Regions from separate parts of the Kluyvera sp. genome, predicted to be linked through region 3. Evidence: predicted binding sites of a transcription regulator. Region 3 holds the regulator's gene; each other region holds the start of a gene.
What was found. The regulator LexA, encoded in region 3, represses DNA repair genes until DNA is damaged. The targets are predictions, from matches to a motif close to TNCTGTATGTACATACAGNA.

Region 1: the regulator LexA is predicted to act here: its motif matches at 4,114-4,133, upstream of ACW14G_RS02500 (DinI-like family protein).
Region 2: the regulator LexA is predicted to act here: its motif matches at 2,265-2,284, upstream of ACW14G_RS10770 (YebG family protein).

Annotation. Positions count from the first base shown of each region.
Region 1 is NZ_CBDKZX010000004.1:2,863-12,634, reverse strand. It holds gene ACW14G_RS02530 (nucleoid-associated protein) at 1-250, shown strand, start outside; gene ACW14G_RS02525 (hypothetical protein) at 445-1,482, shown strand; gene ACW14G_RS02520 (antiterminator Q family protein) at 1,472-1,819, opposite strand; gene ACW14G_RS02515 (DUF968 domain-containing protein) at 1,831-2,880, opposite strand; gene ACW14G_RS02510 (RusA family crossover junction endodeoxyribonuclease) at 2,865-3,242, opposite strand; gene ACW14G_RS02505 (hypothetical protein) at 3,239-3,439, opposite strand; gene ACW14G_RS02500 (DinI-like family protein) at 3,862-4,095, opposite strand; gene ACW14G_RS02495 (hypothetical protein) at 4,300-4,737, opposite strand; gene ACW14G_RS02490 (hypothetical protein) at 4,872-5,108, opposite strand; gene ACW14G_RS02485 (autotransporter domain-containing protein) at 5,545-8,040, opposite strand; gene ACW14G_RS02480 (hypothetical protein) at 8,234-8,467, opposite strand; gene ACW14G_RS02475 (hypothetical protein) at 8,464-8,715, opposite strand; gene ACW14G_RS02470 (DNA-binding protein) at 8,712-9,026, opposite strand; gene ACW14G_RS02465 (PerC family transcriptional regulator) at 9,041-9,481, opposite strand; gene ACW14G_RS02460 (ATP-binding protein) at 9,500-9,772, opposite strand, start outside.
Region 2 is NZ_CBDKZX010000023.1:13,073-22,844, forward strand. It holds gene ACW14G_RS10755 (GNAT family N-acetyltransferase) at 61-651, opposite strand; gene ACW14G_RS10760 (transposase) at 806-1,111, opposite strand; gene ACW14G_RS10765 (YnfC family lipoprotein) at 1,356-2,066, opposite strand; gene ACW14G_RS10770 (YebG family protein) at 2,298-2,615, shown strand; gene ACW14G_RS10775 (VOC family protein) at 2,833-3,219, shown strand; gene ACW14G_RS10780 (zinc-dependent alcohol dehydrogenase family protein) at 3,289-4,314, opposite strand; gene ACW14G_RS10785 (LysR substrate-binding domain-containing protein) at 4,420-5,328, shown strand; gene ACW14G_RS10790 (aldehyde dehydrogenase family protein) at 5,433-6,932, opposite strand; gene feaR (transcriptional regulator FeaR) at 7,166-8,074, shown strand; gene ACW14G_RS10800 (YgdI/YgdR family lipoprotein) at 8,086-8,307, opposite strand; gene yncE (7-bladed beta-propeller protein YncE) at 8,448-9,512, opposite strand; gene pqqU (TonB-dependent receptor PqqU) at 9,770-9,772, shown strand, end outside.
Region 3 is NZ_CBDKZX010000009.1:37,449-47,220, forward strand. It holds gene malM (maltose operon protein MalM) at 1-931, shown strand, start outside; gene ubiC (chorismate lyase) at 1,157-1,654, shown strand; gene ubiA (4-hydroxybenzoate octaprenyltransferase) at 1,669-2,541, shown strand; gene plsB (glycerol-3-phosphate 1-O-acyltransferase PlsB) at 2,622-5,051, opposite strand; gene ACW14G_RS06060 (diacylglycerol kinase) at 5,180-5,548, shown strand; gene lexA (transcriptional repressor LexA) at 5,648-6,256, shown strand; gene dinF (MATE family efflux transporter DinF) at 6,325-7,644, shown strand; gene ACW14G_RS06075 (CsbD family protein) at 7,771-7,980, shown strand; gene zur (zinc uptake transcriptional repressor Zur) at 8,034-8,549, opposite strand; gene ACW14G_RS06085 (cupin domain-containing protein) at 8,675-9,163, shown strand; gene ACW14G_RS06090 (conjugal transfer protein TraF) at 9,336-9,772, shown strand, end outside.

The sequences.
Region 1 (9,772 bases), on a different contig from region 3:
TGAAGATGTTCGGATTCCCTCTGAATTCGTCATAAATAAAAACTCATTAGACAAAATTCGCAATGTTATTTATAAAACCCCCTCGTTAAGCTTTAATTTCGATAAAGATTTACTTGGCTCGACTATTGATGCAAAAGTATATTATAATGACGAGGATGCGAGCTTAACTTTTAATAATCTACCTATAGAGGCAGTAACTAAGATTAGAAATGCCTTAAAAGAATTGAACACTCCAAGTGAAGGTGACTAATTAAAATGAATGATTTTAGTTTAGTGGTTGAACTATTCAGATTAACAAATCGCACATCTTTTGATGGCGATAAGTTCTCTGCATGCATTGATTTTACCTCAAACATAAAATCTTAATTTGAAAAATTATACAATTTAAACTCTAAATACGGTTCTATTGACGAGGTTGAAATCGATGGAACCCCATATTATGGAGTGAAACAATTCCCAGAGAAAGCAAAAGAACTGTCATTTACGTTCAAGGTTAATCAAGGTAGTGCTAATGGGTTTTACAAAAACAGGAACGATTTTATAAAAATACACACACTTAAAAAGGGAGTGATGCCAGAATTTTATTACATAGTTGAAGATGATTATTATTCTGCGGACAAGCAAAAACCACTTTTTATTGAAAAAATAGAAAGCATATGCGGTCTTATCATCAACCTTTCAAAGCTAGCTCATTTTCATGACATTAAAAATGATAGCAAAGGAACCTTTTTTAGACTTGTGTTTGTTCTTCATTCAGAATCAAAGTCAAAATCCATCGTAATTGAAACTAATTTTTCGGCAGATACTGTAGATGACGAAGTTATTGATTTGGATTTGATAAAATCGCTTGTAACACTAGAATCCAGTGTGGATATTCATTATATAGAAAAGATCAACACGTTCAGAAATACGATAATTGAATACGTAGAAAGTAATGGCAACTCTTTCTCAGGAATAATCAAACATTGGAATGATATATGTATGTTATATTCCAACAACTTAGCTGCATACATGTCTGCGTTTTCTTTCCATAAAGCTCGGAAAGAAGTTGTTGATGCCGAAATGGAATACTCAGAAAAACTATCAAAAATTATTTCTGAAATTTCAAACAAAGCATTAGCAATACCTATTTCCCTTGCTGCATCCCTAGCCATATTTAAATTCACAGAGAACTCGGAGTGGGTTATTACTTTCGTTGGTGTGATTATCACAGCTGTAATCTCCTCAGCAATGTTAATCTCACAAAAAAAACAACTTGAGCGCATATCACATTCTAAGGAGGTTTTATTCCAGCAATTAAACACTCGGATAAAAGATGATACCACCGACCTTAAAATTAGCTTAAAAGAAGTTACAGATAAACTAAATGACAATGAAATTTTTTGTAGAAATGTTCTAGACTGTTTGTTGTCTTTAGCTTGGATGCCCACCTGCGTAGGCATCGTAGGTATTGCTCTAAAATTTATACCGTCTATCCCTTAAGAAGGTATAATAGACCATCAACAAAACCTAAAGCAGACTGTAATTCCTTCCGGATTGTACCATCTGAACACTTTCTCTTTTTTGCAATTCTGCGTAACGAAATACCAATCACAAAGTGAGAAACAATAAGTTCGTAATCTTCCGGCTTGTACTGACGCAAGCGTGCCACGCAACCATCAATCATGATCCCCTCATCATCATCACATTGAAGACGTGATTTCTTTCCATGCGGTAACAACCCTTTAAACCCTGCAGCAATAGGCTGCCAGTCAACGCCGCTGCTTTCTGCGGCCGCCCAAGCGCCCCACATATCCATTACTTCATACATATCACGCATAAATTTCTCCTTTACGCCAGAACGCCGAGCGCATAGGCCCGGTCCAGCAATTGAATGATTAACACTGGCTGCGGCGCATACTCGCGCTCGAATGCGGCGGGATTGTCATGTAACTGCCGATGATGAACCCGGCATAGCGGTATGGTGAAAATGTCGTGGGCTTTGGTTGCCATTCCCCCCTGCCCCCATCCGATGAGGTGGTGGGCATCACCGGACCGCTGCCCGCAGCACACACACGGCTGGGTTTTAACCCACTCAATAAAGCGCGGAGAGATCCAGCGAATACGCTTTGGCCGCGCGAATAATGTGGCCGGGGCTTCAGCGTCCACCTGAACCTGAACAACTGGTTTTACGGCTTTAGGTTGCGTTTGTGGTTCAGCAGCGGCTGGCCGAGCGGGAACAAGACTAACTCGTTCGGCGAGTATGTCCGCTGCAGGACGTGACGGAACTATCTCGCTTTCTTTGTAGACTGACTGGATAGGGTCATCTTTGAGGCCAATGGAGCGGCTCGCCATATTTTCGGTTATTGCATCGCCTATCCCCTCAGATACAGCCCACCAGCACAATTCAGCCAGCGAAAGCATTCTGTCCGCCGCGCAGCCGGTTTTGATCCGCACACATTCAATCACCCAATCAGTGAGGTTTCTGGCGATCAAATCATCCAGAACTTTGTCGCTCTGGTTGCGTAATTCGTTGTCACAATGCCAGCAGGCAACTATCGCCCCCAGTTCATGCCGGAACATAACCAGCTCGCGGTGGTGGTAGTTGCTGTGTGGCCACTGGCATTTTGAAACATGCCGTCCCAGCCAGTCTTCAAGCGCCGAAACGCCACCAGCAGCGCGAACAACACGCGCATCCAGAAAGAAAGGGGTTAACGTCGGGTCTTCTGCCAGCAACTGGCGAGCATCCGCTATTTTTCCCGACGGTAAATCCTTCATGGAGTCCGGTTGCTGTTCAATCAGAACGCGGCCGGCGCTGAACAAGCCCATCAGCTCCTTGCCTGGCTTCAGCAGAACAATTCCCATATGACGGGCAATCTCAGGCATCAGGAGAGCTCGCACGGTTCCCCCTCCCGGATGATCATCTTTCCGGTTTCGCCCCAGATTTTGGTTACACGTCCATCCCAGATATGGCTATCCTCGCCAAAAATGGCATCCAGCAGCGCTTTCTCTAAATTGTCTTTATCGGGTTTTTGCTGGTGGGGCTTCCCGTCCATCAGGGACCGTTTCTTTTTGCTCCAGCTCGGCGGCATCGGCAGCACAAAAATAACGTGATACCCGCTTTCCGGGAGCGAGACATTGTTCAGCCTCACCTCATCACAGAAAGCACGGTACCGGAGAACCTCCGGGCGCTTCTTCCATTTATCGGCGCGGGTCATTCGTGGTTTGCCCAGCGGGGTAATGTTGAAAACCTTCTCGTTCATTTCCACCCTCGCGAGCACATAGAGCGCTGTGTACGCTGGTGGCCGTTTGATACAGGCAGTAACGCTGATACAACCCAAAAACGAGGATCAACATCGAGGCTTTTTTCTACGATGATGTTATTCGCGCGATAACGGGCCACCAGCTCTTCGGCCTGTTCTTCGGTCAGGTTGTCATGGTAAAACCAGTCTCTTTTCATACCGTACCCCGGCAGAAAAAAGACAAAAAGAAACCGCTGACGTGGCTGCACATCAGGGAGTAATTCGTGGTGTGTATTTTTTGCGCCATGGTGTCTCCGTGGCGCAGCAGGTATAGGTTGTTCAGGCCTATGACGGGAGTTTAGCAGAACCAGACGGAATGAGGTAACCGGGTCTGGACTTCGCCATTTCAATCATTTGTGCGAATAATGACGGAGTGCCGACAATTTCATCTGGCTGCAATGGCATGAAAGAAACCATATCGCCGCGGCGGTACATCAAAGCACGTTCAGTTACGGGGAATGACGCCAGCCTGGCGACTATAACGCCGTCATCACACCTGATTACAACATACCCACGGTCAGGCATATTCTGTTTTTGTTCCACTAAAAAACCCTCGCTACGGCAATGTGTCAGCGTCGAATTAATAAAACCAGTCGTCTGCGCTTTCCCACGTTTCCTGCAGGATTTCCTCTACTCGCTTTTTGTCGCCATCTGCGCCACCGATAACGCTGAGGCCATCAGAACCCGCGCGGCGCACAATCAACCTGCAATCTTCAAAGCTCTGATTCAGGCGGCGAAGCAGTTCAGTTTGCAGCGCATCTTCTGCGCCAGTGGGCAGTTTTTTGGTTTTGTCGATCGTCACTTCAACTTTCATAATTCCTCCCGCTCGAAATACTGTATAAATAAACAGTATACCCATACAGGAGATTTATCAATCCCGAAAAAGCATTTTTTGTGAAAGTTACCGCGTTGTTTCCATTGTGTTTTTACATCAGCAACAAAAAACCCGCCGTAGCGGGTTAAGATGTTCTTGGTCAGTTCTCATGGAAGTTGACGAAGCTTCAAAAGCCAATCCTGATTACCTGGTTTGAATATTAATCTGTATATCAGAAGAATCCTTGCCACAACTTCCCGCGGGGATATTCATACTGGTGAACGCCCAAATAATTCCAGATATGGATACGTTCAATGTCCCGCCATTGCAGGAAAAAATACCATCTCCGTTGTCTGAAACAAACACTGGTCGCAAATTCAACAGTTCCTCCTCAAGGGACGATTCATGAGTTGACGCACTCTTCAGATAGTAACTGAAGACATTTTCTTCCGTGTTTCTTTCAAATTTTGTAACGTATAACTGTAACCCACTGGCTAAACGCTCCTTACGCACTATATTTTCAGGTGATTTATTTGATGTGTTGGTTGTAAAAAAGACCGCCAAGCAAAGTAGAAGCACCACAATACAGAGTATGATTTTAGCGAGCAGCCCATTAGCCAGTTTGATGTTGTTTACTATCATCCCTGCCTCCTGCTATCTCTGTGCATCCATAATTTATAAACACATAACAGCAAAGCAATCTGGCGCTAACAATACGTATCGGCGTGGGCTTTGATACATATCAACTTACAGAAGAGAAGGTTGCTAGCGTTCTGTCATCTAAAAGACAGCCATTCTTCCCATACATGTTCCGGGTCGATATCAGGATAACCCCTCTCTTCCGTCATCGCCTCAGCAACATCTTCTGGTAATTCAACGGCTGTTGCTTTATCACGTATGGATTCCACCTCTTCCCGGGTGAGTGGTCTGCTCACTTCCTTCTCTTTTACAATGAGTAGTCGTATCAGTGGTGGGATAAAAACAATTGTCATTTTGTTGTAGCTCAAGTTCATGTAGATAAATGCATAATCTCAACGTATTCCTATCATGTCTTGTTTATCCTTGCGCCCCCTGTTTATGGGACATGAAAAAAGCCGCGGCATGCGGCTTAAGTGATTGTTTTTTTTCTCATCAATGTAACGAATAGCAGCGCTATAAGATCTCATCATCACGCCGCTTTTTGTTTCGACTGGCACAGCTCCGGTAAATTAGCCCTTACCAACGCCTCAGCGAACGGAGGCGGCACGGAGTTACCGCAGCGCGCAACCTGCTTGTCCTTCGGGTACTTTTTGCCCGTGTAGTCCTGGTCAATGATGTACCACTACGTGTATTCGCAATACCACAGCTTATCCATGTCTAAACACTTCGGCTTATACATGCATAGTAGATTCATCAAATAAAAAAGCCAGCGAGAGTCAGTCGCTGGCTAATCATAGTCTTGAACGGTATTCAGAACGCGTAACGAACCTTCAGGCTAATACCCTGACTGGTGAATTTTGTTCGCTGACTGGCATCGTATTGTACCGTGCCGTCAAGCACATCGCTGAACTTTGCCGTTACCCCAACACCAGCCATTGCAATCCATGGGCTTTCACTCATGCCACGATAGGTAAATGGCGAGTCGGCGGCACCGATAAATGCCGTGGTGGTCTCGCTGCGATCGTTCTTCGTATCGTAACCAGCCCCAACATAACCATGTACGTCAACAATCTCCGATAGCTTGATACCCGCTTTCAACTTGCTGGAAACTATCAGAGCCTCGGTTGTGGCCCCTCTCACCTTCAGGCCGACATCCGCTGCGCCAGTCTCCTGATAACCTTTATCCTTCACGCGATAGTAATCTGTACGCAGTTCAGGAGTAAGCGTCACATTGTCCTGCGGGTGGAAGGTGCTTTGGAACCCAAGCCCGGCCTGGAAGGTGTCACTATCGTAGTCAGAATGCGCCACACCATTGTAAGCGGTGCTGCCATCGTTAGGGTTTTCAATATTCAGGTAACGATTACCCGTCGTATTATTGCGCCCGAAGCCAGTCTGCCAGGTCATCCCCGTGTCTGAGGTAAAGTCATATCCGCCATATGCAAGCAAGTTCCAGCTGTCCACGCGTGCGTCATGCCTGATATCGTCAGAATTATCGTTAACATCTGTGCGACTCATGCCTAAGGCCAGACCCAGTCGGGTTTTATCTAATATGATACCATCGGCACCAATGGCGAACCCACGCGTATCTGCATTATACCCAGCGTAATCTCCACGGCTGGACTGGTTATCCCAGCGCCCCACCGGGCGGATCCACAGATATTTCTCCGGATTAAACTCGTTGGTATAACCCTGACCGCGCACGGACTCCTGACGACCGCTGACGATGTCACCAAACGCACGCAGGTTATTCATTGCTACGTAGGGCATGCTGCCATCCATCAATGGGGCAAGCTGCACCACATTTTTGTGAACCTGACCGGCATTAAAGGACGAGGTGATTGCACAGACGGTACTCGCCAGCGCGCCGTTGCAGTTCTTAGACCCTCCATAACTATTGTTGATGAGGTTATCCAGCGCGGTCCCAACGCCGACTAATGATGGATTATCACTGGTGGTAGCAATGGTATTACTGACGGTAGTCAGATTCGTCTCGGCAATTTTCAGCGAGTAGCTGGTGCCGGTTTGCACCTGAATAAACTGATAACGCAGCGAATCATCCAGTACCGCCGAAGGTGAACCAGTGATATTACTAGCCGTGACGACATCAACCAGCTCATCGCCATCAGCGAAGCTGGTGCTACCCTGGGTGATCACCAGCGTCCGTCCATTCAGGGCAGCGTTACCGGCAACATTCAGTTGACCATAGCTGCTGGTACTATCTGCCTGCAACGCCAGCACACCATTGCTATTCTGGACGTAAGTATTTACAGTCGAGGGCTGCTGGCTGCTGAGTAACTCAAAAATACCGCTATTACTCATCGCGCTGTTAGGAGCATTGACACGCCCAATAATTATCCCTTCGTTATTGATGCCCCCCACTATTGTGCTGGTGCTGGCCACCTGAATCGCATCACCGTTTAACGCGCCAATTATTCCTTTGTTTTCGAACTGGTTTACCACGGCAGAATTCTCTATCACGACCGCATTGCCGCTACCGCCGCCAATAATCGTCCCCGTATTGACTAGCGTACCGGTCTGAGACGTTCCGCCAAGGTATACGCCGGCAACGCCGCCATCAACGATCCCCGTATTGAGCAACGTACTAATCGCCGCAGAATCACCAACGGTAATGCCATTCCCATTCGGCGCGTAAATAACACCACCATCAAGGTTTTGAATGGTCGTATCCTTGACCTTACTCCCGACATAGATACCGTTGCTGCCCGCGCCATTAACGGTGATATTCCCCTGGTTGGCGATTTGACTGCTTTGAGTGGAGTTTGCATGAATGCCATCAGCGACTGCGCCTGATGTGGTGATACTCCCCGAGTTCTTAACCGACATCCGCGCGACAGCGTTCAGCAGGATCCCATTACCAGCAGCGCCGGTTGTGGTCAACGTCCCCTTATTCTCCAGCGCGCTATCAGATACCTCTGCCACGTTTATGGCGTTACTGTTATCACCAGGCGTACTAATTGTACCGCTATTAATGACCTGCGAATTATTTGTGGAAAAGAACCGGATACCATCGCCATCCGAAGAAATGCTGCCGTTATTCTGTAGATTTGCGCCATGACTGGAAAAGTAGACGGCTTCACTTCCTCCCGTCGTTTTAAACTGCGTGCCTGACTCAATAATCACGCTTTGCCCATAAGTTTGAAATTGTTGCGGTGCCGTAACGCTATTATTACACGTTACCGTCACACCAGCGGGGTCTGTACAGTCAGCCCAAACCGCTGGTGCGGTCAACATTCCCGCGCTTCCCAGGATACTGCTAATAACTAAACAACTAGTTCTCTTTTTCAAACTGGTTCCTTAATACAAAGACAACATTTATGATTAATTTAATTACATCACCTGATAGTTTAGGAATGTGAGTATTATTTAATTATGCATCAGACCTAATACTTCGTCAGCTTAGTAAGCATAAAAACAATCATAGTTTATAAATCTTTTCCTCATGTCACTTTCATACGCTCTACCAGTACGGTGATATCGTTCATTGGGCTGACTCCTCAAATAAAACGTCGCCTTCAACCCCGCCGATCTGATAGACGATTGAACCATCTTCCCGATATTCAATCGGGGTTGCGCTCCATTCTTCGCCGCTTGGGTCGTCATCATCACCAACCAGAACGAAGCCGCCAGTAACAACACGGGCCGGATACATTTCACCTTCAGACCAGTAACCTACGGTGTCTTTGATGCATTTCAGGAAAATCAGATTGCTCATTGCTTGGCTCCTTCGAGTGCTGCGGCGATCTCTTCGAAAAACTTCTCCCGGGTGTGGCTGGTCATGGCCGGTACAAACGCAGCCATCAGCATGCCCTGATCGCAGTTCTCATCGTCGGAAAGCAGAACAATTTTCTTATCCAGGCGAACTTTGGCTTCCTGCAGCTGCTCGTTCCGGCTGGCGCGCTGGAGGTATTCAGCGATAATTGCGATCGCCTTTTTGGTTTCTTTCACAGTGGTTTCGTTCATGCTCTCCGCTCCAGATACACATACCGTTTCACCATGCCCAGCGGCAGCTCTAACTTTTCAGCTATATCCCGGAGTTTCACCCCACCAGCGTGCAGTTCGCGCGCAAGCTCCACATCCGCTTCCGGATATTTAACCGACTGGTGGAACCTGCCGCGGAGTCGCAAATTAATACCAACTTCCCGGGCTTTCGTTCTGACCGCAGATTCTGAGCGCCCAATGAGCAAACCAATCTGTTTTACTCTCATGTTCCCGCTACACTGATGAACAACGATTAATTCAGCTCGGCACCAGTCCTTACATTTCTTCCGCATTCTCCTGGTCATCGTTAGCACCTCTGAGCATTACGAAGGCAGCGAGACCGCATTCTGGCGATTCTCCACAGCTCGTTTGAAGTACCGGCCATCCCCATGACTGCCGTATAAACTGTCGCAGCGCGGCGCCACAACCCTTTGCCTTCCAGTTTTTTGGCCTGGCCTATCGCTGCCTGAACTTCCTGCATGTTCTCAACTGCTGGCCGCGGTTCCATGTTCGGTAGTTCAACATCAGGCACCTCGGTTCCAGCCGCAACGTAATACACAAACTGGGTGCCGTTATGCTCCCGGCGCAGTTTTCCGGCGTTGTGGAGGCTGCGCAGATGATTACCAGCGCTGCTCGATGGGAGTTCCAGAACTTCACACACATCCTGCAGGACGCAATCTGGCGTTCTGTCCACGATGGCGAGCACCAGCTGCGCCTGTGTTACTCGGTTTTTGGTCTTTTTGGTCATTGGTCAAAACTCGCTTTGTTACTTAACGACCCGTAGATGGGTCACGTTTTTGCGGTAACTTCCCCAGGTAAAATTCACCCAGATACCGCCATCCATCGTCAGGCGATCCATAACTCGCTCGCCTAAGATATTCGTCAGCTCGTCATGGTTGAGGTTGGTCAACACCCCGACCGGCTTCATTGCCGCCAGGCGGCGGTCGATAATCTGGTTAAGCACCACCTGTTCGCCGCGTGTTTCGCGCTGTACTCCGACTTCATCAAGTACCAGCAGGTCAACACGGCATAGGCTATC
Region 2 (9,772 bases), on a different contig from region 3:
AAGGAATTATGAACTTCCGCTCCTCGCCCACAGCAGACCTTCTGTCCGCAAAACCTCGAGTTATTTTTCTTCCCTGTAACGGGAAAGGCGGTGCTCAAGGTTAGTCCGAACCTGCGGCCACTCATCATCAATTATGCTGTAGCGTATGGAAGTCCGTTTTCGACCATCAGGCATAATGCGTTCATTTCTGATGATGCTTTCCTGAACCGCGCCAATACGGAGAATGGCTGCCTGCGAGCGCTCATTCAATACATCAGTCGTAAACTGAACGCGAACACACTTCAGTTGCTCAAAAGCGTATTGCAGCAGTAACAGTTTACTCTCGGTATTTGCAGCTGTTTTTTGCCAGCTTTGGGAATACCAGGTGTGGCCTATTTCGAGTTTTCGGTTTTCTCGATCAAGCTTCCAGAAACGTGTTGACCCAATGACGCGTTGGTCGGATGAAAGCGTTACCGCAAACGGCATGACTGTGCCTTCAGCCTGCCCCTTCAGGGCTTTCTGAATGTAGGAATCGGCGGTGTCAGCAGACGGAACCACCGTAAATGGCAGGGACCAGAGCTCCCCATCCGCTGCCGCATCAATCAATAGCTGAGCATCTGTCTCAAGCAGAGGACGGAGCGTGACTAGCGATCCTTGCAATGTAGGCGTCATATTTGTGACCTCACCGTTATTCTGTGTCGATGGATTGGACTGAATAATCCTGTTCCGAATGGCTTACTATGCCCCGTTTGCATTGAATAAGCGACTCATCAACAGGCGATTATCTGCTCACTGCTCATGATGGTAGCTTGTACGCTCGGCGCCATTACCTGACGTTATATCCTTTTATGCTAATTCCCTTAATGTTGTATATCCCTGTTCGCTTAATTCGCTTGCCCTTTTTATCCGTAATAGTCGCTGTAATTGTGCTACAACGAATGGAATACCGTTCATCAATCACCAGCCGAATTGCTTCTGAAGGGTCTTCCACCTCCAGGAGGTCGTCAGTTTTATCCAGGCCAAATGGTACAAGGTGAAAGGCGGTTTTTCCCGTTGATTTTCTGGTTATCTTCACAGGGTACAGTACATCACCACTTTTATGGATCAATTCAAGGCGTTCAGTGTAAATCATGGCAATTCTCCAGGGTTTGTCTACATGACAGTACAAATCGAAGCCAGGAGATACAACAAAAAAAGATCGGCAAAGATAAAATAGCCTAACGCACATCATAATTCATTGAATTAGATACAAATAATCATAGATACTTTGAGCGGCGATAATCTTTTACTGTTGTTTCGCTTGTAGGCCTGATGACGCAACGCTTGTCAGGCCTACAGGTTCGTTGCGATACGTGACTATCGCGCTTTTGCACCAATCAGAAATATTCCGTTTCGTGGTTTGAAACCCAGAACAGAATTGAGCCACGATATTCCTCATTTGCAGAGGATATCAGCGAGCATTTATCGGCATTGCCATCAACAGTATAAGAACAACTCTGTTTCACGCGCACAGTCGCCCCCCCTCTTTTCGACACGATTTCTGAATCAACAAACTGTGCGCTTCCTGACGGATAAAAAATACGCTGGTCGGTGTTATCCTGGTAGTTTCGGATACGTACGGGTAATTGGCTATTGCCATATTCATATCGTTCTACCACTTCGCCCGTACTTTTATCGACAATAGTCTCAAGCAACCCACGTATATTGTAGTTAAGGGTATATTGCCCTGTTTCATTTTCAAGCTCAGTGATTTCGCAGCGACCATTAATTTTTCCGGTAATGTGCTGACCATTAAAAGAGGTTAACGCCCCTTCTTTATTGACCAAATGAAAAATACGAGTGTTCTCCTTGTCAACCATATTGATATGAGTAAAACAGCCGTTACGGTCATATCTTACTTCCGTCATCACCCTGAGTTTGCCGTTAACATCCCGAATCCACTGCACACTATGTTTGACGTTGCCGATGGTTGGATCATGCTCAAACAAAAGAGCAGCATTTAAGACCGCCGGTTTAAATTGCGTAATAGCTGCGGCATTAAATGATGCAGCGAAAAGAAACAGACTGCAAAGCGCCCTTACTTTCATTATTTATTCCTTTATGCAAGCCGTTTATCAAATTTGTTGCAAATAGCCATGGGTATGTTCGGTGTCAGCGGCCGCTGTTAATACGGGAGAACCACCAGGCCATTCTAGCGTCTTCCTGAAACAAGTTATATTCCGGTTTCTGGTAGGGCTTGCTCGGCTGTGGGTATTTTTAGCTGCAACACGGCCTCTGACTTGATATACTGGATATAATCACAGTGTAAGGGGCAAATCATGGCCGTTGAAATAAAATATGTTGTCGTAAGAAAAGGTGAAGAGAAAATGACATTTGCCAGTAAGAAAGAGGCTGACGCTCACGACAGACTGCTCGATATGGCAGAAGCGTTTACCGACTTCCTGTTGCAAAGCGGAATGCCGATGGATGAAACGCAGGCAGAAGATCTTGGTCTGTATCTCGCCGAGCAGAAAGTGACCGTGCAGCATATTTTACGCACCAGCAAGCTGCCGGAGATGAATACCGCAACGAAAACCGACACTCCAGCGTCTGATACGGCTGACAGTAAAAAAATTAAAGCCGTGAAGGCAGCCTGAATACCAGAACGTAACCTCACCGCTCCTGGAGCCGTAAGCAGAACACTGCTTGCGGCTTTTATTCTGCAAGGTGCCATCATCCATCCCTTGATGGACCTCATACATCAAGAATTAAGCGTATCTGGCAGGCTCTCATCGACAAATCAAAAGCAGGCTAACGTGTAAACTCATCGAAGATATCCACGTTCATACCCTATCTTCGCCAGGAGAGTCGCCGATGTTTAGCCACATGCGTATTGCCAGACCCGTCACCAATATTGAACGGTCTTTTTTGATGTACAGTCAGGGGCTGGGGCTGCAGAAAATTGCTGAATTCAACGACCATGACGGTTTCAACGGAATCATGTTAGGCCGGGAAGGCTTAGGCTGGCATATCGAATTGACTCATTGCGAATACCATCCGGTTCAACCGCTGCATACCGAAGAGGATTTACTCGTTCTTTATTATCCGGATGAAAAGGAATGGATGCATGCTTGCCAGAAAATGACCGATGCCGGTTTTATCATGACAAAATCATTCAACCCTTACTGGGACGTGAACGGGAAGACATTTGTTGACGTCGATGGATACAGAGTCGTTATCCAGAACAAAGCGTGGGGGTAGGACACGTACTCGTCAGCGCGTGTCCCCTGCTCGCCTGTATCCCGGTGAGTAAGGTGACCTCCCCGGCAATCAGTTAATCTGAATGACGATTTTGCCAAACGCGCCTTTATCGAGGTAGTTTAGCGCCTCTGGTAATTCGTCGAAGCGGAAAGATTTGTCGATAACCGGTTTCAGGGCAATCGTGTCAACGGCACGAACCAGATCTTCCAGCGCCCGCCGATGGCCAACGCCAATCCCCTGAACGGTTGGCGATTTGAGCAACAGTAATCCCCCTGGTGCTGAGGTGTCGTGCGTGTCCATCATCCCAATGAGTGAGATACGACCGTGCGACGCCACCGCGCGAACAGAATCGGCAAAATTACGGCCACCAACGGTATCCACAACGTGATCGATACCTCGCTGATGAGTCAGCCGATAGACCGCGTCAACCCAGTCCTCTTTGTTGCGGTTAATACCATGATCAGCGCCAAGGGCCACCGCTGCTGCCAGCTTGTCGTCACTGGATGAGGTAATAAACACTTCGGCCCCCATCGCTTTGGCAATCTGAAGGACAAAGATCGCCACGCCGCCCGTGCCCTGAACCAGTACGGTTTCACCGGCATGCAGGTGGCCACGCTCAACCAGGGCAAACCAGGCCGTCAGCCCCGCACACACCAGCGTACTGGCCTGCGCGTCGTTGAGCGTTCGTGGCGCCGCAACCAGCCACGCTTCACGCATCACGACGTATTCCGCCAGAACGCCCTGGATAGCGTACCCCAGGGTGTTGTAATGCGGATTGGCGGCATTATTTTCCAGCTTGCCATCAATCCAGTCGGCGTTAAAAGAAGAAATCACGCGATCGCCAGGGCGAAAACGGGTCACCCCAGGCCCAACGGCCTCGACCACGCCAGCCATATCGGAACCGGGGGTGAAAGGCATGGGCATACCGTTCCCCATTCCCCCTTCAATAATGACCTTATCCCGGTAGTTAAGAGCGACCGCATTCACCCGCACCAGGACTTCATTCTGGCCGGGCTGCGGGATTTCTGCTTCGGTGAGTTTGAGATTCTGACGTCCGGTTTCGTTTAGCGTCCAACGTTTCATCGTACGGTTCATGGCGATTCCTGCAAAGTTAATCACGGATGTTATGGATGGTAACATTGCGCTTTACGCTACAGTGGAGATAGTATTTCCTCTGATTGATTCCTGAATGGCAACAATATGAAAAGTGAATTGAACAGTATTCCCGTCTTTGTCGCCGCGGCTGAATCGGTGAGCTTTTCACAGGCTGCCGCCAAACTTCACGTCACGCGTTCGGCGGTAGCCAAAACCGTCTCCCGGCTTGAGGAAAGATTAGGCGTAACCCTTTTTAGCCGTACCACCCGCAGCCAGAGTCTGACCGACGAAGGCTCGCTTTATTACGAATACTGTCGCCGGGCGCTGGCGGAAATCAAAACGGCAGAGGATATCCTGGACAGCGGCAAACTCCAGGCAAACGGCAAACTACGGGTGTCCGTTCCTGTTCTGCTCGGCCACTTGTGTATTGCGCCGCTATTATCGGCGCTGGCAAAAGAACATCCGCAGCTGATACTGGAAATCTCGTTCAGCGATCGCCAGGTTGATTTGTCAGAAGAAGGGTTCGATCTGGCCGTCAGGATCGGCGCACTGGCCGACAGCAGTAGCCTGATTGCACGGCAGCTGGCCTCGCACACCATGGTTTTCTGCGCCTCTGCGGATTATCTCCGCCACGCCGGTGAGCCCACTTGTGCAGAAGACCTTCATCAACACGAGGCGGTGGCCTACATTCATTCCGGGCGCATTCTCAAATGGCGAGTGCAAAATGAGCGTGGGGAAGCAATCGAGATGAATCCTCCTGCCAGAATCATGATGGATGATATGCAGGCGGTAAAAGACAGTGCGTTAACGGGAGCGGGGATTGTCTGGCTGCCCTACTGGCTGGTCAAAGAGCAACTGCTTAACGGCGAACTGAAACAAATATTAAAAGCGCAGTCTTCGGGAACGTGGCCAGTTTATGCCGTATGGCTGAGAACGCCCCATCCTTCTCTTAAGGTCCGGCTGGCCGTCGATAAACTGATAAGCGAGTTGCCCGCGATGATGACTGTCGCATAAACGCCGGAACTCGCCTGGTTGCCTGATGGCGCTTCGCTTATCAGGCCTACAGAATATGGCGATAGGTTTAAGTATCGCCTCAACCGTAGGCCACCCGGCATCACTCAGTAACGAACACACACCGACTTGGTTTCACACCAGTCGTTCAGCCAGTCCGGGCCAAAATCACGCCCCGTGCCCGACTGTTTCATGCCGCCAAACGGCAAGTTAGCATCAATCAGCGTATGGCTGTTGACCCATACCGTGCCGGCCTGCAGGCGGTCGGTATAGTTCAGCGCCTGGGTCAGGTCGCGGGTCCAGACGCTGGCGGTCAGGCCGAAGTCGCTGTCGTTGGCCAGGCGCAGGGCCTCTTCGCCGTCGGTGACGCGCACCAGGTTCACGACCGGGCCAAACACTTCTTCGCGGGTTAAGCGTAGGTTGGCGTCCGGGTTGATAACAAGCGTCGGCGGAATGTAGAAACCCTGCGCGTCCGGGCCGCCGTTGCCGGCGATCAGCTCTGCATTCTGTTTACGTGCCTCGTCCAGATAAGCCGCCACTTTAGCGCAGTGCGCCTGAGAAACCACCGGGTTAATCTGTGTGGTCTCCAGCATACCTGGCCCCACCTGCAGCGATTTCACCGCCTGCTCGAAACCGCTCACCAGGGTGTCGAACAGCGGCGCTTCAATATAGATGCGTGAACTGGCCGCGCACACCTGCCCCTGATTGAGGAAGCTGCCGGTCATCAGCCCTTCAATCACCCACGCCGGGTCGGCGTCTTTCAGGACGATCGCCGGGTTTTTCCCGCCCAGTTCCAGCGTGACGCGGGTCAGCCTGTCGGCGGCAACGCGGGCAATCTGTTTGCCAGTGGCGGTCGAGCCGGTAAAGCTCACCTTGGCCACATGTGGATGCGAGGTTAACGCCGCACCGCACTCGGCGCCGCTACCGGTGACCACGTTGAAAATACCTTCCGGCACCCCGGCCTCGATAGCCAGTTCAGCCACGCGCAGCATCGTCAGCGGCGTAGTTTCAGATGGCTTAATCACGATAGAGCACCCCGCCGCCAGCGCGGGCATCACCTTCCACATGCCGATCATCAGCGGGAAGTTCCACGGCACGATACCGGCAACCACCCCGACCGGCTCTTTTTTGGTCCACGCCTGATAGCGCGCGCCCGGCGGGAACGGAATGGAAACATCCAACGTGCGGCCGCTGATTTTAGTGGTTAATCCGGCGGTGTAGCGCATCCAGTTCAGCGTACAGCCCACTTCGAAAGCGCGGGAGATATTGATCGATTTGCCCTGCTCCAACGTTTCCAGCTGGGCCAGTTCTTCGCCGTTCTGTTCAACGAGGTCAGCAAAACGCAGCAAAATACGTTCACGTTCCGCAGGCGTTCGACCGGCCCAACTGCGGGAAACAAACGCGCGCCAGGCGGACATCACCGCGCGATCAACGTCGGCCGCATTGGCATCGGCCGTGGTGGCAATCGCTTTGCCGGTCGCCGGATCCCAAACGGTGAGACGTTTTTCACTCTGCGCCGCCTGCTGCGCGCCATCAATAAACAGGCCATGCTGACGGTCTAAAAATTGCTGCACGCCTGGGAGCAGCGCTACCTGTGCTGAGGACATATCGTCTCCTTATTCTTCGCGGTTAGTCATTTCAGTCTACGGCGGGTCTGAAGAAGTCGCTTTTGTCTCTGTGACATTCGCTTGTGCGGCTGTGACAGACGCCGCAATTAAGCAGATTGCGTTGGCAGAAGTGTGTCGCAGGTAATAGTTCTTTCATATATTCCTGTGAACGGCCTTGTTTAAAGAAACACAAATGCAACAATAACATCACATTTTCATTGCAGAGATGACGTATGGCAGCGGTAAAAGGCGGTGAGACGTATCATGACTGGCTGGCGAAGATTAATCAGGTCTGCGGGCATTTTGCCGCACGTCCGCTGGAAGGCGACTTCCACGGCGAGATTGATACCAGCTATGCGGGCAGCCTGAAGCTCAGTACCGTCACCACCCGCAACGTCAATCTGTATCGCACGCGTCAGGAGATCCGCGGCGGCAATGATGCCTGGTTCTATACCGTTTTTCAGCTTTCCGGCGAAGCCAGCATTGAGCAGGACGATCGTCAGGTGTGCCTGCAAAGCGGCGACATGACGCTGATTGATGCTTCACGTCCCTGTTCTATTCTCTGGCAGCAAACCTCGCGTCAGGTCTCGCTGTTGCTGCCTCGCCAACTGCTGGAAAACCAGCTGCGCGGCAGCGGAATTCGCGTCGCCACCCGTCTGGATAAATCGCTACCGATGGTGCAGCTCAGCCAACGTCTGCTGCATGAAAGCATGAGCAGCCCGCAACTTTCGGCCAGCGAAAGCGAAGCGGCGCTCGATGCGATGGTCTGCCTGCTGCGTCCGATGCTGCATCAACAGGATGTCCAGCCCTCGCGGCGAGAGAAGCAATATCAAAAAATCATGCGCTTGATCGACGATGCTATCCAGGAAGAACATCTGCGTCCTGAATGGCTGGCCAGCGAAACCGGGATGTCGGTTCGTAGTCTGTACCGGCTGTTTGCTGATAAAGGTCTGGTGGTGGCGCAATATATAAAAAATCGCCGTTTAGATTTATGCGCCCAGGCGCTGCTGAGCGCGCACGACGATGAAAAGCTGGCGGGAATTGGCTACCGCTGGGGGTTCAGCGACCACAGCCACTTCTCCACCGCCTTCAAACAGCGGTTTGGCATGTCGCCGGGAGAGTATCGTAAACGCGGCCGCTGAGGTCAGCGCAATCAGTTATCTTCGACCAGTTGCGCCACGTCACTGCTGTTAATTTCTCGCGCGTTGCCGTCCTGATCGGTATAGCTGGTCATACCGGTCTCTTTATCCAGCTGCGGCTTGCCGTGCGTCACAATCGTTTGTCCGCTTTTGGTGGTCATCACGTAGTTAGTGGTGCAACCCGCCAGCGCCAGAACCATCAGGCCCGCACACAGCGCATATAAAGATTTTTTCATGGTTTCTCCGTTCATTCTTCTACCCACCGTGGGGTTAAGTGGGTGCATTGTATGCCCGATGGCGCAAAATGAAATAAACCGGATGTAACAGAAGATAAATTAGCAGGATACGGGAGACGTCGACCGTCTCCCGTTAAAGGTTACAGCGCGATACGAATCACATCATCCGGGGCGGTCGCCTCTTTCTGACGAGTAGATTCCTGCTTCACGCTCACAAACAGCGTTTTGCCATCGGCAGACAGCGCCAGGCTGTTCGGGAAGGTCGGGGTCTGAATGGTTTTGGTCACCTTGTAATCTTTGGCGTCGATAACCGTCACGGTGCCCGCTTTGCGCTGGGTAACATAGACTTCATTACGCGTCGGGTTAAACAGCACCGCCAGCCCTTCTTTGGTATCCACCTTCGACAACACTTTGCCATCTTTCAGGTTCACCACCAGCAGTTCCGGCTGTTTCGAGTCGGTAATAAAGGCGCGCTGACCGGCGGTATCCAGGCTCAGGTTGATGTAGAAGTGTTCTTTGCCATCGTCCTGCAATTTCTGACGATTGACGATTTTGTTGCTCGCGGTATCAATGGTCACCAGCTCGCCGTCGGCGTTCGTCACGTACAGGCGCTGTTTCTCCGCATCAACCGCCAGCCCGGTGCCGAAGCTGCCGGTGCCTTCGATTGTGGTTTTCAGCGCGATTTTATCGCCATCAACCACCCATACCGCGCTGCCCTCTTTCCCAACACCGGTGATATACACGGTGTTGGTTTTCTCATTCACCGCCAGCTGACGTGGCTGCAGCGGTTTCACCGTTTCGCTACGCTGACGGCCATCAAGCACCAGACGCCCTTTCACGTCACCGCTTTTCGCATCAATGGCGGTGACAGCACCGTTGATGGTGTTGCCAAACCACAGCGTCTGGGTCTGCGAGTTCAGAGTGGCACCAAACGGTTTAAGATCGTTATGGATCGTTTGGGTCACTTCCAGCGTAGTCGGGTCCAGGCGGTACACCACCCCACCTTTATCCGTTTTACGGCTTTGTGAGGTGGCTAGCCACAGCGCATTTTCCTGCTGGCTGTAGGCCATTTCATATGCCCCTTTACCGACCGCTTTACGCAGCATTTCCTCTGCGGCCTGCGCGCTAAAGCTTCCCGCCAGCAGTAAGGCACTCAACAACAGAGAACGGCGCAGGCGCGGTGCGGACAATTGACGTAATGACATGACGACTCCCTTTGATGAACTTAATTGTTACTGCTCACATGGCTTCAGCCTTCGCAGCGTCATGGCGCTACGTTTTGTAGATGCGAATAGTAATCATTAATTTATACAAAGTGGAGCTTTTCTTTCTACCGTGCGGCAAAAAGTTTCTATTTCATCACCTGAAATTAACCATTTATGCTGCTAAAGTTTTCAATATATTTACAAAAGTATTACTCTATTCAGAGTCTGTTCCATTTGGTACATTTTGCGAGTTTTTCATG
Region 3 (9,772 bases):
AAGTCTCGTTGCTCTCTGCTTATCCGCTGGATTAATGGCGAGCGTCCCGGGCATTAGCCTCGCTGACGTCAACTACGTGCCGCAAAACACCAGCGCCGCGCCGACCATCCCGACCGCTGCCCTCCAGCAGCTGACCTGGACGCCGGTCGATCAATCTAAAGTTCAATCCACCCAAATTTCCACCGGTGGTCAAAGCCTGAACGTTCCGGGAATCACCGGCAACGTCGTAGCCTACAGCGTTCCCGCCAACATTGGCGAGCTGACGCTGACGCTGACCAGCGAAGTGAACAAACAAACCAGCGTATTTGCGCCGAATGTGCTGATTCTTGACCAGAATATGACGCCTTCTGCGTTCTTCCCAAGCAGCTACTTCACCTACCAGGAGCCTGGCGTGATGAGCGCCGACCGTCTGGAAGGGGTGATGCGCCTGACGCCGGCGCTGGGCCAGCAAAAACTCTATGTTCTGGTCTTTACCACCGAGAAAGATCTCCAGCAAACCACAACGCTGCTGGATCCGGCAAAAGCCTACGCCAAAGGCACCGGTAACGCGGTGCCGGATATTCCTGACCCGATCGCTAAACACACCACCGATGGTCTGGTGAAGCTGAAGGTGAAAACCAACAGCAGCTCCAGCGTTCTGGTTGGCCCGCTGTTTGGCTCTTCCGGCCCGGCTCCGGTCACTGTCGGTAACACGGCGGCACCGGTTGCCAGCGCACCCGCAGCGGCCCCGGTCGTGGCGCCAGTTGCGGCTCCGGCAGCGAAAACTGAACCGATGCTCGACGATACGGAAAGCTACTTCAACAACGGGATTAAACAGGCCGTGGCGAAAGGGGATATCGACAAAGCCCTGAAACTGATGAATGAAGCCGAACGCCTGGGATCTAAATCTGCTCGTTCCACCTTTATCGGCGCTGTAAAAGGCAAGGGGTAAGTTCTCCCCGCAGCGCCGATGTTTAGGCGAAGCCTTTCGGTGTGCCCTGTCGGGCACACCTTTTTTATACGCTTCATCCTTCAGGTTGCGATGATGAACGGCATATAGCGCAAAGCAAACTGTTGCACTGCTGTTGCGCTAATGATCGTATTTGACCATTACTGCACCCCCTCCCGCGGCTTTCTGCGATACAATGGCGAAACGCTTTGTATTGGAGAGACAGGCATGTCGCACCCTGCACTGACGCAACTGCGCGCGCTGCGCTATTTTGACGTCATTCCCCCGCTTGAACCCACTCAGCGCGACTGGCTGATGCTGGAAGATTCGATGACCAAACGGTTTGAGCAGTTTGGGAAACCGGTTAGCGTAACGCTTTTAAACGAAGCGTTTGTCAGCCGCGATGCGCTGGTAGAAGAACAACACCTGTTGCCAGAAGAGTCTCGCTATTGGTTGCGAGAAATATTATTGTGCGTCGGCGGTGAGCCGTGGCTTGCCGGGCGCACCGTGGTGCCAGAGTCGACCCTCTGTGGGCCGGAGCTGGCGCTACAAAACCTGGGGCAGACGCCGCTGGGTCGTTATCTGTTTACGTCGTCGACGCTGACGCGAGACTTTATTGAGATAGGCCGTCATGATGCGCTGTGGGGGCGTCGTTCCCGTCTCCGCCTGAGCGGTAAACCGCTGCTGTTAACCGAGCTGTTTTTACTGGCATCGCCGCTGTACTAAGAGGAAGAAGAAGAATGGAGTGGAGTCTGAAGCAGAACAAGCTACTGGCTTACCATCGACTGATGCGTACGGATAAACCGATCGGCGCGCTGCTGCTGCTGTGGCCGACGCTGTGGGCACTGTGGGTCGCCTCACCGGGCGTACCGCCGCTGTGGATCCTGGCGGTGTTTGTGGCGGGCGTCTGGCTGATGCGCGCCGCAGGCTGCGTGGTCAACGATTATGCGGATCGTAAATTCGACGGCCACGTGAAACGCACGGCCAACCGTCCGCTGCCGAGCGGCGCGGTCACGGAGAAAGAGGCCCGTACGCTGTTTATCGTGCTGGTGGCGCTCTCTTTCCTGCTGGTGCTGACGCTCAACACGATGACCATTCTGTTGTCGGTGGCGGCGCTGGCGCTGGCCTGGGTTTACCCGTTTATGAAGCGTTATACCCACCTGCCGCAGGTGGTGCTGGGGGCGGCGTTTGGCTGGTCAATTCCGATGGCCTTCGCGGCGGTCAGCGAGTCACTGCCGCTGAGCTGCTGGCTGATGCTGCTGGCCAATATTTTGTGGGCGGTGGCCTACGATACCCAGTATGCGATGGTTGACCGCGATGATGACGTGAAGATTGGCATCAAATCCACGGCGATTCTGTTCGGCGATAACGACCGTCTGATTATCGGTATCCTGCAGGCGTGCGTGCTGGCACTGATGGCGCTTATCGGCTGGTTGAACGGCCTGAACTGGGAGTTTTACTGGTCAATCCTGATTGCCGGCGCGCTGTTCGTCTACCAACAGAAGCTGATCCGCCACCGCGAGCGTGGGCCGTGCTTCCAGGCGTTTATGAACAATAACTACGTGGGTCTGGTGCTGTTTATTGGACTGGCGATGAGCTACTGGCAGTTCTGAGTTTGGCATGAAACTGTCGCCTGGCCGGCACCCAATAAGCGAATAAAAAAATCCCCGGTACAGACCGGGGATTTTTGTTTTTACTGTGCCGCCTCTTCCTGCGTCACGCTCTCGATCGTCAAGCGCACGTCCGAGGTGATCAGGCCCGCCATCATCTGGTAAACCTTCATCGTCTCTTCCGGCTCGGCGTCGCCGCTGTCGCTGATATAGCCCTCATCGCGGAGCGTCAGCACCAGCGACGAGAACACCGCTTTATCAAAGAACTCCGGCGAGTTGATGCCGTGCAGCACCGACAGACGCTGCGCCAGCGTACGGCTCTCTTTCTCCAGCGTACTGCGGTTCATCGATGGGTTGCCGCTCAGCAGCCAGAAGGTGATCGCGTAGCGTTGCAGCGTCTCGCGCGCCCCGGCCGCCAGCAGTTGAAGCGTGCGGGAGTGTGACGCGTTGATGCGCAGCTCGCCGTTCTGCTCGGTAATCAGCGCCTGACGCGCCATTTCGGCGATCAGCGTATCAATGACTGCCGGTAGCTCTTCACGGGTCCAGCGCAGGAACAGCTCGGCTTTCAGCATCGGATACAGCGTTTCGATCATACTCAACACCTGATCGCGGGAGATCTGGCGATGTTGAGTCATGATGGTGGCCAGCAGCGATGGCATAATCAGCATGTGCGCGATGTTGTTGCGGTAGTACGTCATCAGCACCGCCTGCTCGCGCGGCAGAATAATGATGTCGCCGATGGTGTCTTTCTCGACTTCGAACTTGTTCATCTGCAGCGCGTGGTCGATAAGCTCGCTGGCGGAGGCTTTTGGCGCGGTAGCATCCGGCGCGTACGGCGCATTACGCATTAACGCCAGGTAGCATTCCAGCTGCTGCGTCAGCTGTTCACGGGTCAGCGAACGCTGGCGCGAAGCCAACAGCGCGGTGCAGCACAGGTTCATGGCATTGGCGGCGCCGGCGTTGTTGATACGCACCATCAGCTCGCCCGCCAGTTTGTTGACGGTCGGCGTCAGCCACGCCGGGCGTACGGCTTCGATCGGATCGATCGACTCGCGCCACTCCGGCACGTGGTGGTTCAGGTAGGTCATCAGCGGCATGGGTTCGCCGAAGTTGACGTAGCCCTGGCCGAGATTACGCAGCTTGCTCAGCCCGCGCAGCATTTGCGGCAGGCTCTCTTTCTCTTTCGTCGCGCCGCGCAGTTCTTTGGCGTAGGTACCCACTTCCATCACGTGCTCGTAGCCGATGTAAATCGGCACTAACGTAATCGGGCGAGTACCGCCGCGCAGCATCGCCTGAATGGTCATCGACAGTGTGCCGGTTTTTGGATCCAGCAGACGGCCGGTACGGGAACGCCCGCCTTCCACAAAGTATTCAACGGAATAGCCGCGGCTAAACAGCTCGCCGAGGTATTCGCGGAACACCGTGGAGTAAAGCTTGTTGCCCTTGAAGGTACGGCGGATAAAGAACGCGCCCAGGCGGCGGAAAATCGGCCCGGCTGGCCAGAAGTTCAGGTTGATACCGGCGGCAATGTGCGGCGGTACCAGCCCCTGGTGATAGAGCACGTAAGAGAGCAGCAGATAGTCCATATGGCTACGGTGGCAGGGCACGTAGACGATTTCATGGCCGTCGTGCGCCAGCTGGCGTACGCGCTCGGCGTTATGGACGTTAATCCCCTGATACAGACGGTTCCAGGTAAAGCTGAGGATACGGTCGGTGAGGCGAATCATCTCGTAGGAGAAGTTCGCCGCAATCTCTTCCATCAGCGCAATGGCGTTTTGCTGCGCCTTCTCGTGCGAGATTTTCTTGCTGCGCGCTTCGTCTTCTACCGCCTTGGCGATGGCTTTCGACGCCAGCAGCTTTTTGAACAGGTCGTGACGCGCCGGCAGACGCGGGCCAACCGCCGCCAGACGCTGACGGGCAAAGTGCATACGCGCGACGCGCGCCAGCTTCTGCGCGATGATTTTGTCCGTGCCGTGTTCGTCGGCCATGCGGCGCAGCGACACGGACGGCGAGAAACGCACGAAGCTATCGCGGCCCAGCCAGGAGACAGCGAAGAATTTCTGGAAGCCGTTGAGCATCCGCAGCGGTGGGTTTTCCTCGCCTTTTTCGCGGCCAGGCGAACGCCCGAACATCACGGAGACCGGCACCATTTGCACATCCAGATCCGGATTGCTGCGGTGCAGATCGAGGTAGTCGTGGAACAGCTTGATCGACTCTTCCTTCGGCGTGTAGTAGGTGAACACGCGCGGGCCGCCGTGGATAAACACGTAGCGCGGCAGCAGGGTGCCGTCGATTTCCAGCGGTTCAAGCGGGTCAGGTAAATCGTGCGCCAGACATTGGGCGCGCAGCGTCAGCAGGTCGGCCTTAGAATTATAAGGCAGGACGTACATAATCGGACGCGAGGTATCAAGTCCTAATTCCTGTGCAGGCTCTGCGGGAATAGACTTGCTTTTTACCAGTACGCTTAATGGTAAATTCAGTAATTTGTAGTAAATTCGTGGCCAGCCGGACATAAACGATGTAAAGCCTCTGGTTAATCATGCAAATGCGCGGCAAGAATATCAGAAAGTCAGCAGAATTTCTGTTCTACCGCTTCATAACACGCATTGTCATTGACGTAATAACAAAAAAGGTTCTTGAGATGGCCAATAATACCACCGGGCTCACCCGAATCATCAAAGCAGCGGGCTATTCCTGGAAAGGATTTCGCGCGGCGTGGATCAACGAAGCCGCGTTCCGCCAGGAGGGTGTCGCGTCGGTGCTGGCGATTATTATCGCCTGCTGGCTGGATGTCGACGCGATTACGCGCGTGCTGCTCATCGGCTCCGTCCTGTTGGTGATGATAGTGGAAATTCTCAATAGTGCACTGGAAGCGGTGGTGGACCGTATCGGCTCCGAATACCACGAGCTGTCCGGGCGGGCAAAAGATATGGGATCGGCGGCGGTGCTGCTGGCGATTTTCGTCGCGCTGATCACCTGGGGCACGCTGCTGTGGGCGCATTTCCACTAAAGCTGTGAAAACTGCCTGATTTCGTGCGTTTTATGGTTTCAAAATAAACACTAGCTGTATATACTCACAGCATAACTGTATATACACCCAGGGGGCGGAATGAAAGCGTTAACGACCAGGCAGCAAGAGGTGTTTGATCTCATCCGGGATCATATCAGCCAGACGGGCATGCCGCCGACGCGTGCGGAAATTGCTCAGCGCTTGGGGTTCCGTTCCCCAAACGCGGCTGAAGAGCACCTGAAAGCGCTGGCGCGTAAAGGTGTCATCGAGATTGTCTCCGGCGCTTCTCGCGGTATCCGCCTGCTGGTGGAAGAAGAAGAAGGTCTGCCGCTGGTGGGCCGCGTCGCGGCGGGCGAACCGCTGCTGGCGCAGCAGCATATCGAAGGCCATTACCAGGTTGACCCGTCGCTGTTCAAACCGAGCGCCGACTTCCTGCTGCGCGTTAGCGGCATGTCGATGAAAGATATCGGGATTATGGACGGCGACCTGCTCGCGGTGCATAAGACTCAGGACGTACGCAACGGCCAGGTCGTTGTCGCGCGCATCGACGAAGAAGTGACGGTCAAACGCCTGAAAAAACAGGGTAACGTCGTCGAACTGCTGCCAGAAAACAGCGAATTTAAGCCGATCGTGGTGGATCTGCGTCAGCAGAATTTCTCCATTGAAGGGCTGGCCGTTGGCGTTATCCGCAACGGCGAATGGCTGTAAAAACTCCCCCTCTCTAATGGCTGCGATACATCCGCTATCGCAGCCTTTTTTCGTTCTGGTTGATACCCATGTCGCTACTCACTTCCGCTGATAAAGCGCTGTGGCGCCTTGCGCTACCGATGATCTTCTCCAACATTACCGTGCCTCTGCTGGGTCTGGTCGATACCGCCGTGATCGGTCACCTGGACAGCCCCGTCTATCTGGGCGGTGTCGCTATCGGGGCAACGGCGACCAGTTTCCTGTTTATGCTGCTGCTGTTTCTACGCATGAGTACAACCGGCCTGACGGCGCAGGCCTTTGGCGCGAAAAACCCGCAGGCGCTGGCCCGCGCGCTGGTGCAACCGTTGATGCTGGCGCTGGGCGCCGGGCTGCTCATCATCCTGTTCAAAACGCCGCTGATTAACCTGGCGCTCTCCATCGTCGGCGGCAGCGGCGAGGTGCTGGAGCAGGCGCGTCGCTTCCTCGCCATTCGCTGGCTCAGCGCGCCTGCTTCTCTGGCGAACCTGGTCCTGCTGGGTTGGCTGCTCGGCGTGCAGTACGCCCGCGCGCCGGTGGTGCTGCTGGTGGTGGGAAACGTACTGAATATCGTGCTCGATCTGTGGCTGGTGATGGGTCTGCACATGAACGTGCAGGGTGCGGCGCTCGCCACCGGCATTGCCGAATATGCCACCTTGCTGGTCGGGCTGGGAATGGTACACAAGGTGATGGCGATGCGCGGCATCTCTTGGGCGATGCTGAAAACCGCCTGGCGCGGCAACATCCGCCGCCTGCTGGCGCTCAACCGCGACATTATGCTGCGTTCCCTGCTGTTACAGCTGTGCTTCGGCGCGGTCACCGTCTTTGGCGCGCGGCTCGGTGGTGAAGTGGTGGCGGTGAACGCGGTGCTGATGACCATGCTCACTTTCACCGCCTACGCGCTGGATGGCTTCGCTTACGCGGTGGAGGCCCACTCCGGCCAGGCGTATGGCGCGCGCGATGGCAGCAAACTGCTTGAGGTCTGGCGCGCTGCGTGCCGTCAGGCGGGGGTGGTGGCGTTGGCTTTTGCGCTGGTATACGCCGTGTTTGGCGAAAATATCGTCGCCTTACTTACCTCGCTGCCCGAACTGCAGCAACTGGCAGACCGTTACGTGCTGTGGCAGGTGGTGCTGCCGGTGATTGGCGTCTGGTGTTATCTGCTGGACGGCATGTTTATCGGCGCCACGCGAGGCGCCGAGATGCGCAACAGTATGGCGGTCGCCGCCGCCGGTTTTGCGCTGACGCTGCTGGCACTGCCGGTGCTTGGCAACCATGGGCTGTGGCTGGCGTTGGCCGTTTTCCTCGCGCTGCGCGGCCTGTCGCTGGCGTATATCTGGCGTCGCCACTGGCGAAATGACAGCTGGTTTTCCTGATGTGATGGTTAAAGATTCCGAATAGTGAATCATGCTCAGAATGACTGACTACAATTAACCTCACGCTTAGCGAAAAAGAGTTCACACTCTCTCGCTATTCATTCACTGACGATCGAGGATTCAATGATGAATAAAGACGAAGTCGGCGGTAACTGGAAGCAGCTTAAAGGTAAAGTGAAAGAGCAATGGGGCAAACTGACCGATGATGACATCACGGTGATCGAAGGTAAACGCGATCAGCTGGTCGGTAAAATCCAGGAACGTTATGGATACGCAAAAGATCAGGCGGAAAAAGAGGTGGATAGCTGGGATAAACGGCACAATCACCGCTGGTAACGCACTCCTCCTGCCCATGCGTACAAGGAGGTACGCTCCCCATCAATCCCGCGTTAGCGGGATTTCTTTTTAATATGAATCGTATGGTCGTGATGGCAATGCTCATGCGCGCGACAGGCTTCAACTTCCACGCAGGCGGAACACAGCCCGTGCGCTTCAATGACGTTGTGGCGCAGCGCAAAGCCCATCTTTGCTGCCAGCGTATGCATGATGTCCTCAACGCCTTCCGCACACTCTTCTTTCACCACGCCGCAGCGATCGCAGATAAACATTGCGGAGGTGTGGGTCGGCTGATCGAACAGGTGGCACAGCACGTAGCTGTTAGCGGACTCGACCTTGTGCACGAAGCCCTGCTCAAGCAGAAACTCCAGCGCGCGATAGACGGTGGGCGGCTTGGCCTGCGGTTCTTTCTCACGCAGCAGATCCAGCAGGTCATAGGCGCTGATTGCCCCTTCCTGCAGACTCATCAGGCGCAACACTTCGAGACGTTGCGGAGTCAGGCGCACGCCGCGTTGCGCGCACAGCTTTTCAGCTTGCGCTAACAGTTCTTGCGTGGTGGTCTTATCCATTGGCGTCCTCAGGTTACGGGGAAATAAACCCCTACTTTACCATGTTATGCCGGAAACGCCGAGTTTCCACAGGTGTGCTATAGCTGTGTTATAGCAGGTGCACTTCACACTCAGGATGAAAAATGATGAAAAGACCCGACTGTATTCGCCATTGGCACGATGTTGAAGGACCGGATGACTCTACCTATCCCGACAGCGATGAGCGCTTCTCCATCGGCGCGCCGCTAGCTCGTGCGCTGGGGCTGAGACATCTTGGTATTCACCACGAGCGCTTGCCGCCAGGCCGACGCACTTCCTACCCGCATGCCGAGAGCGACGAAGAGGAGTTTATCTACGTGCTGGAAGGTTATCCGCAGGCATGGATTAACGGCTATCTGTGGAAGCTGGAACCCGGCGACAGCGTGGGCTTTCCGGCAGGAAACGGCGTTTGCCATACCTTTATTAACAACACGTCAGAAGAGGTCCGGCTGCTGGTGGTGGGGGAAGCCAATAAGAAACACAACCGGATTTACTACCCGCTAAATGCCTCGTATGCCGTCACGCGCGACGATCGCTGGGTGGACCATCCGCCGCAGTTTTTTGGCCCGCACGATGGAAAACCTGGGCGAAATTAGCCTCTTCTTCTATAAAGATTAGAGCGCTTATTAAAAATAAAGATAACCGAAGAAAATTTCAGTTAGGGGAACAAGACGCTTTTTCCCTCGCTATTCACAGCAACAGTTCGTCTCCATCCAGGTGATAACGGGTGGAGGGTTGTTTCATTACAGACAATAAGACGAGCATACTGTGAATAAAAAAGACAAATTTTCGCTGATGGGGGTGGCTGTCTCCTTTTTTGTTGCGGGACAGGCAGGCGCGGCAAATGGTTGGTCGGAAGCCCGTAACGACGCGATGGGCGGCACGGGCGTGGCCTCTGCGAACTATGGCAGCGGCGTGTTAATTAACCCGGCGCTACTGGCAAAGGCAAAACCGGATGACGATATCACGCTGATTGTGCCGTCAATTGGCGCGCAGATCTCCGATAAGGACGACCTGCGCAACAAAATCGACGACATCAGCGATGATGTTAACAACTATCGGCGGGTGCTGCGCACGATGAATCCCGTCGATCTTCTCAATCCCAATAGCGCGGCATCCCGGCAAGTTTCGGTCGCGGCGGGGGATTTGGCGGATCAGCTCTCCTCGTTAAAGGGCAAGACGGCGAACGCTAAAGCCGGTGCGGG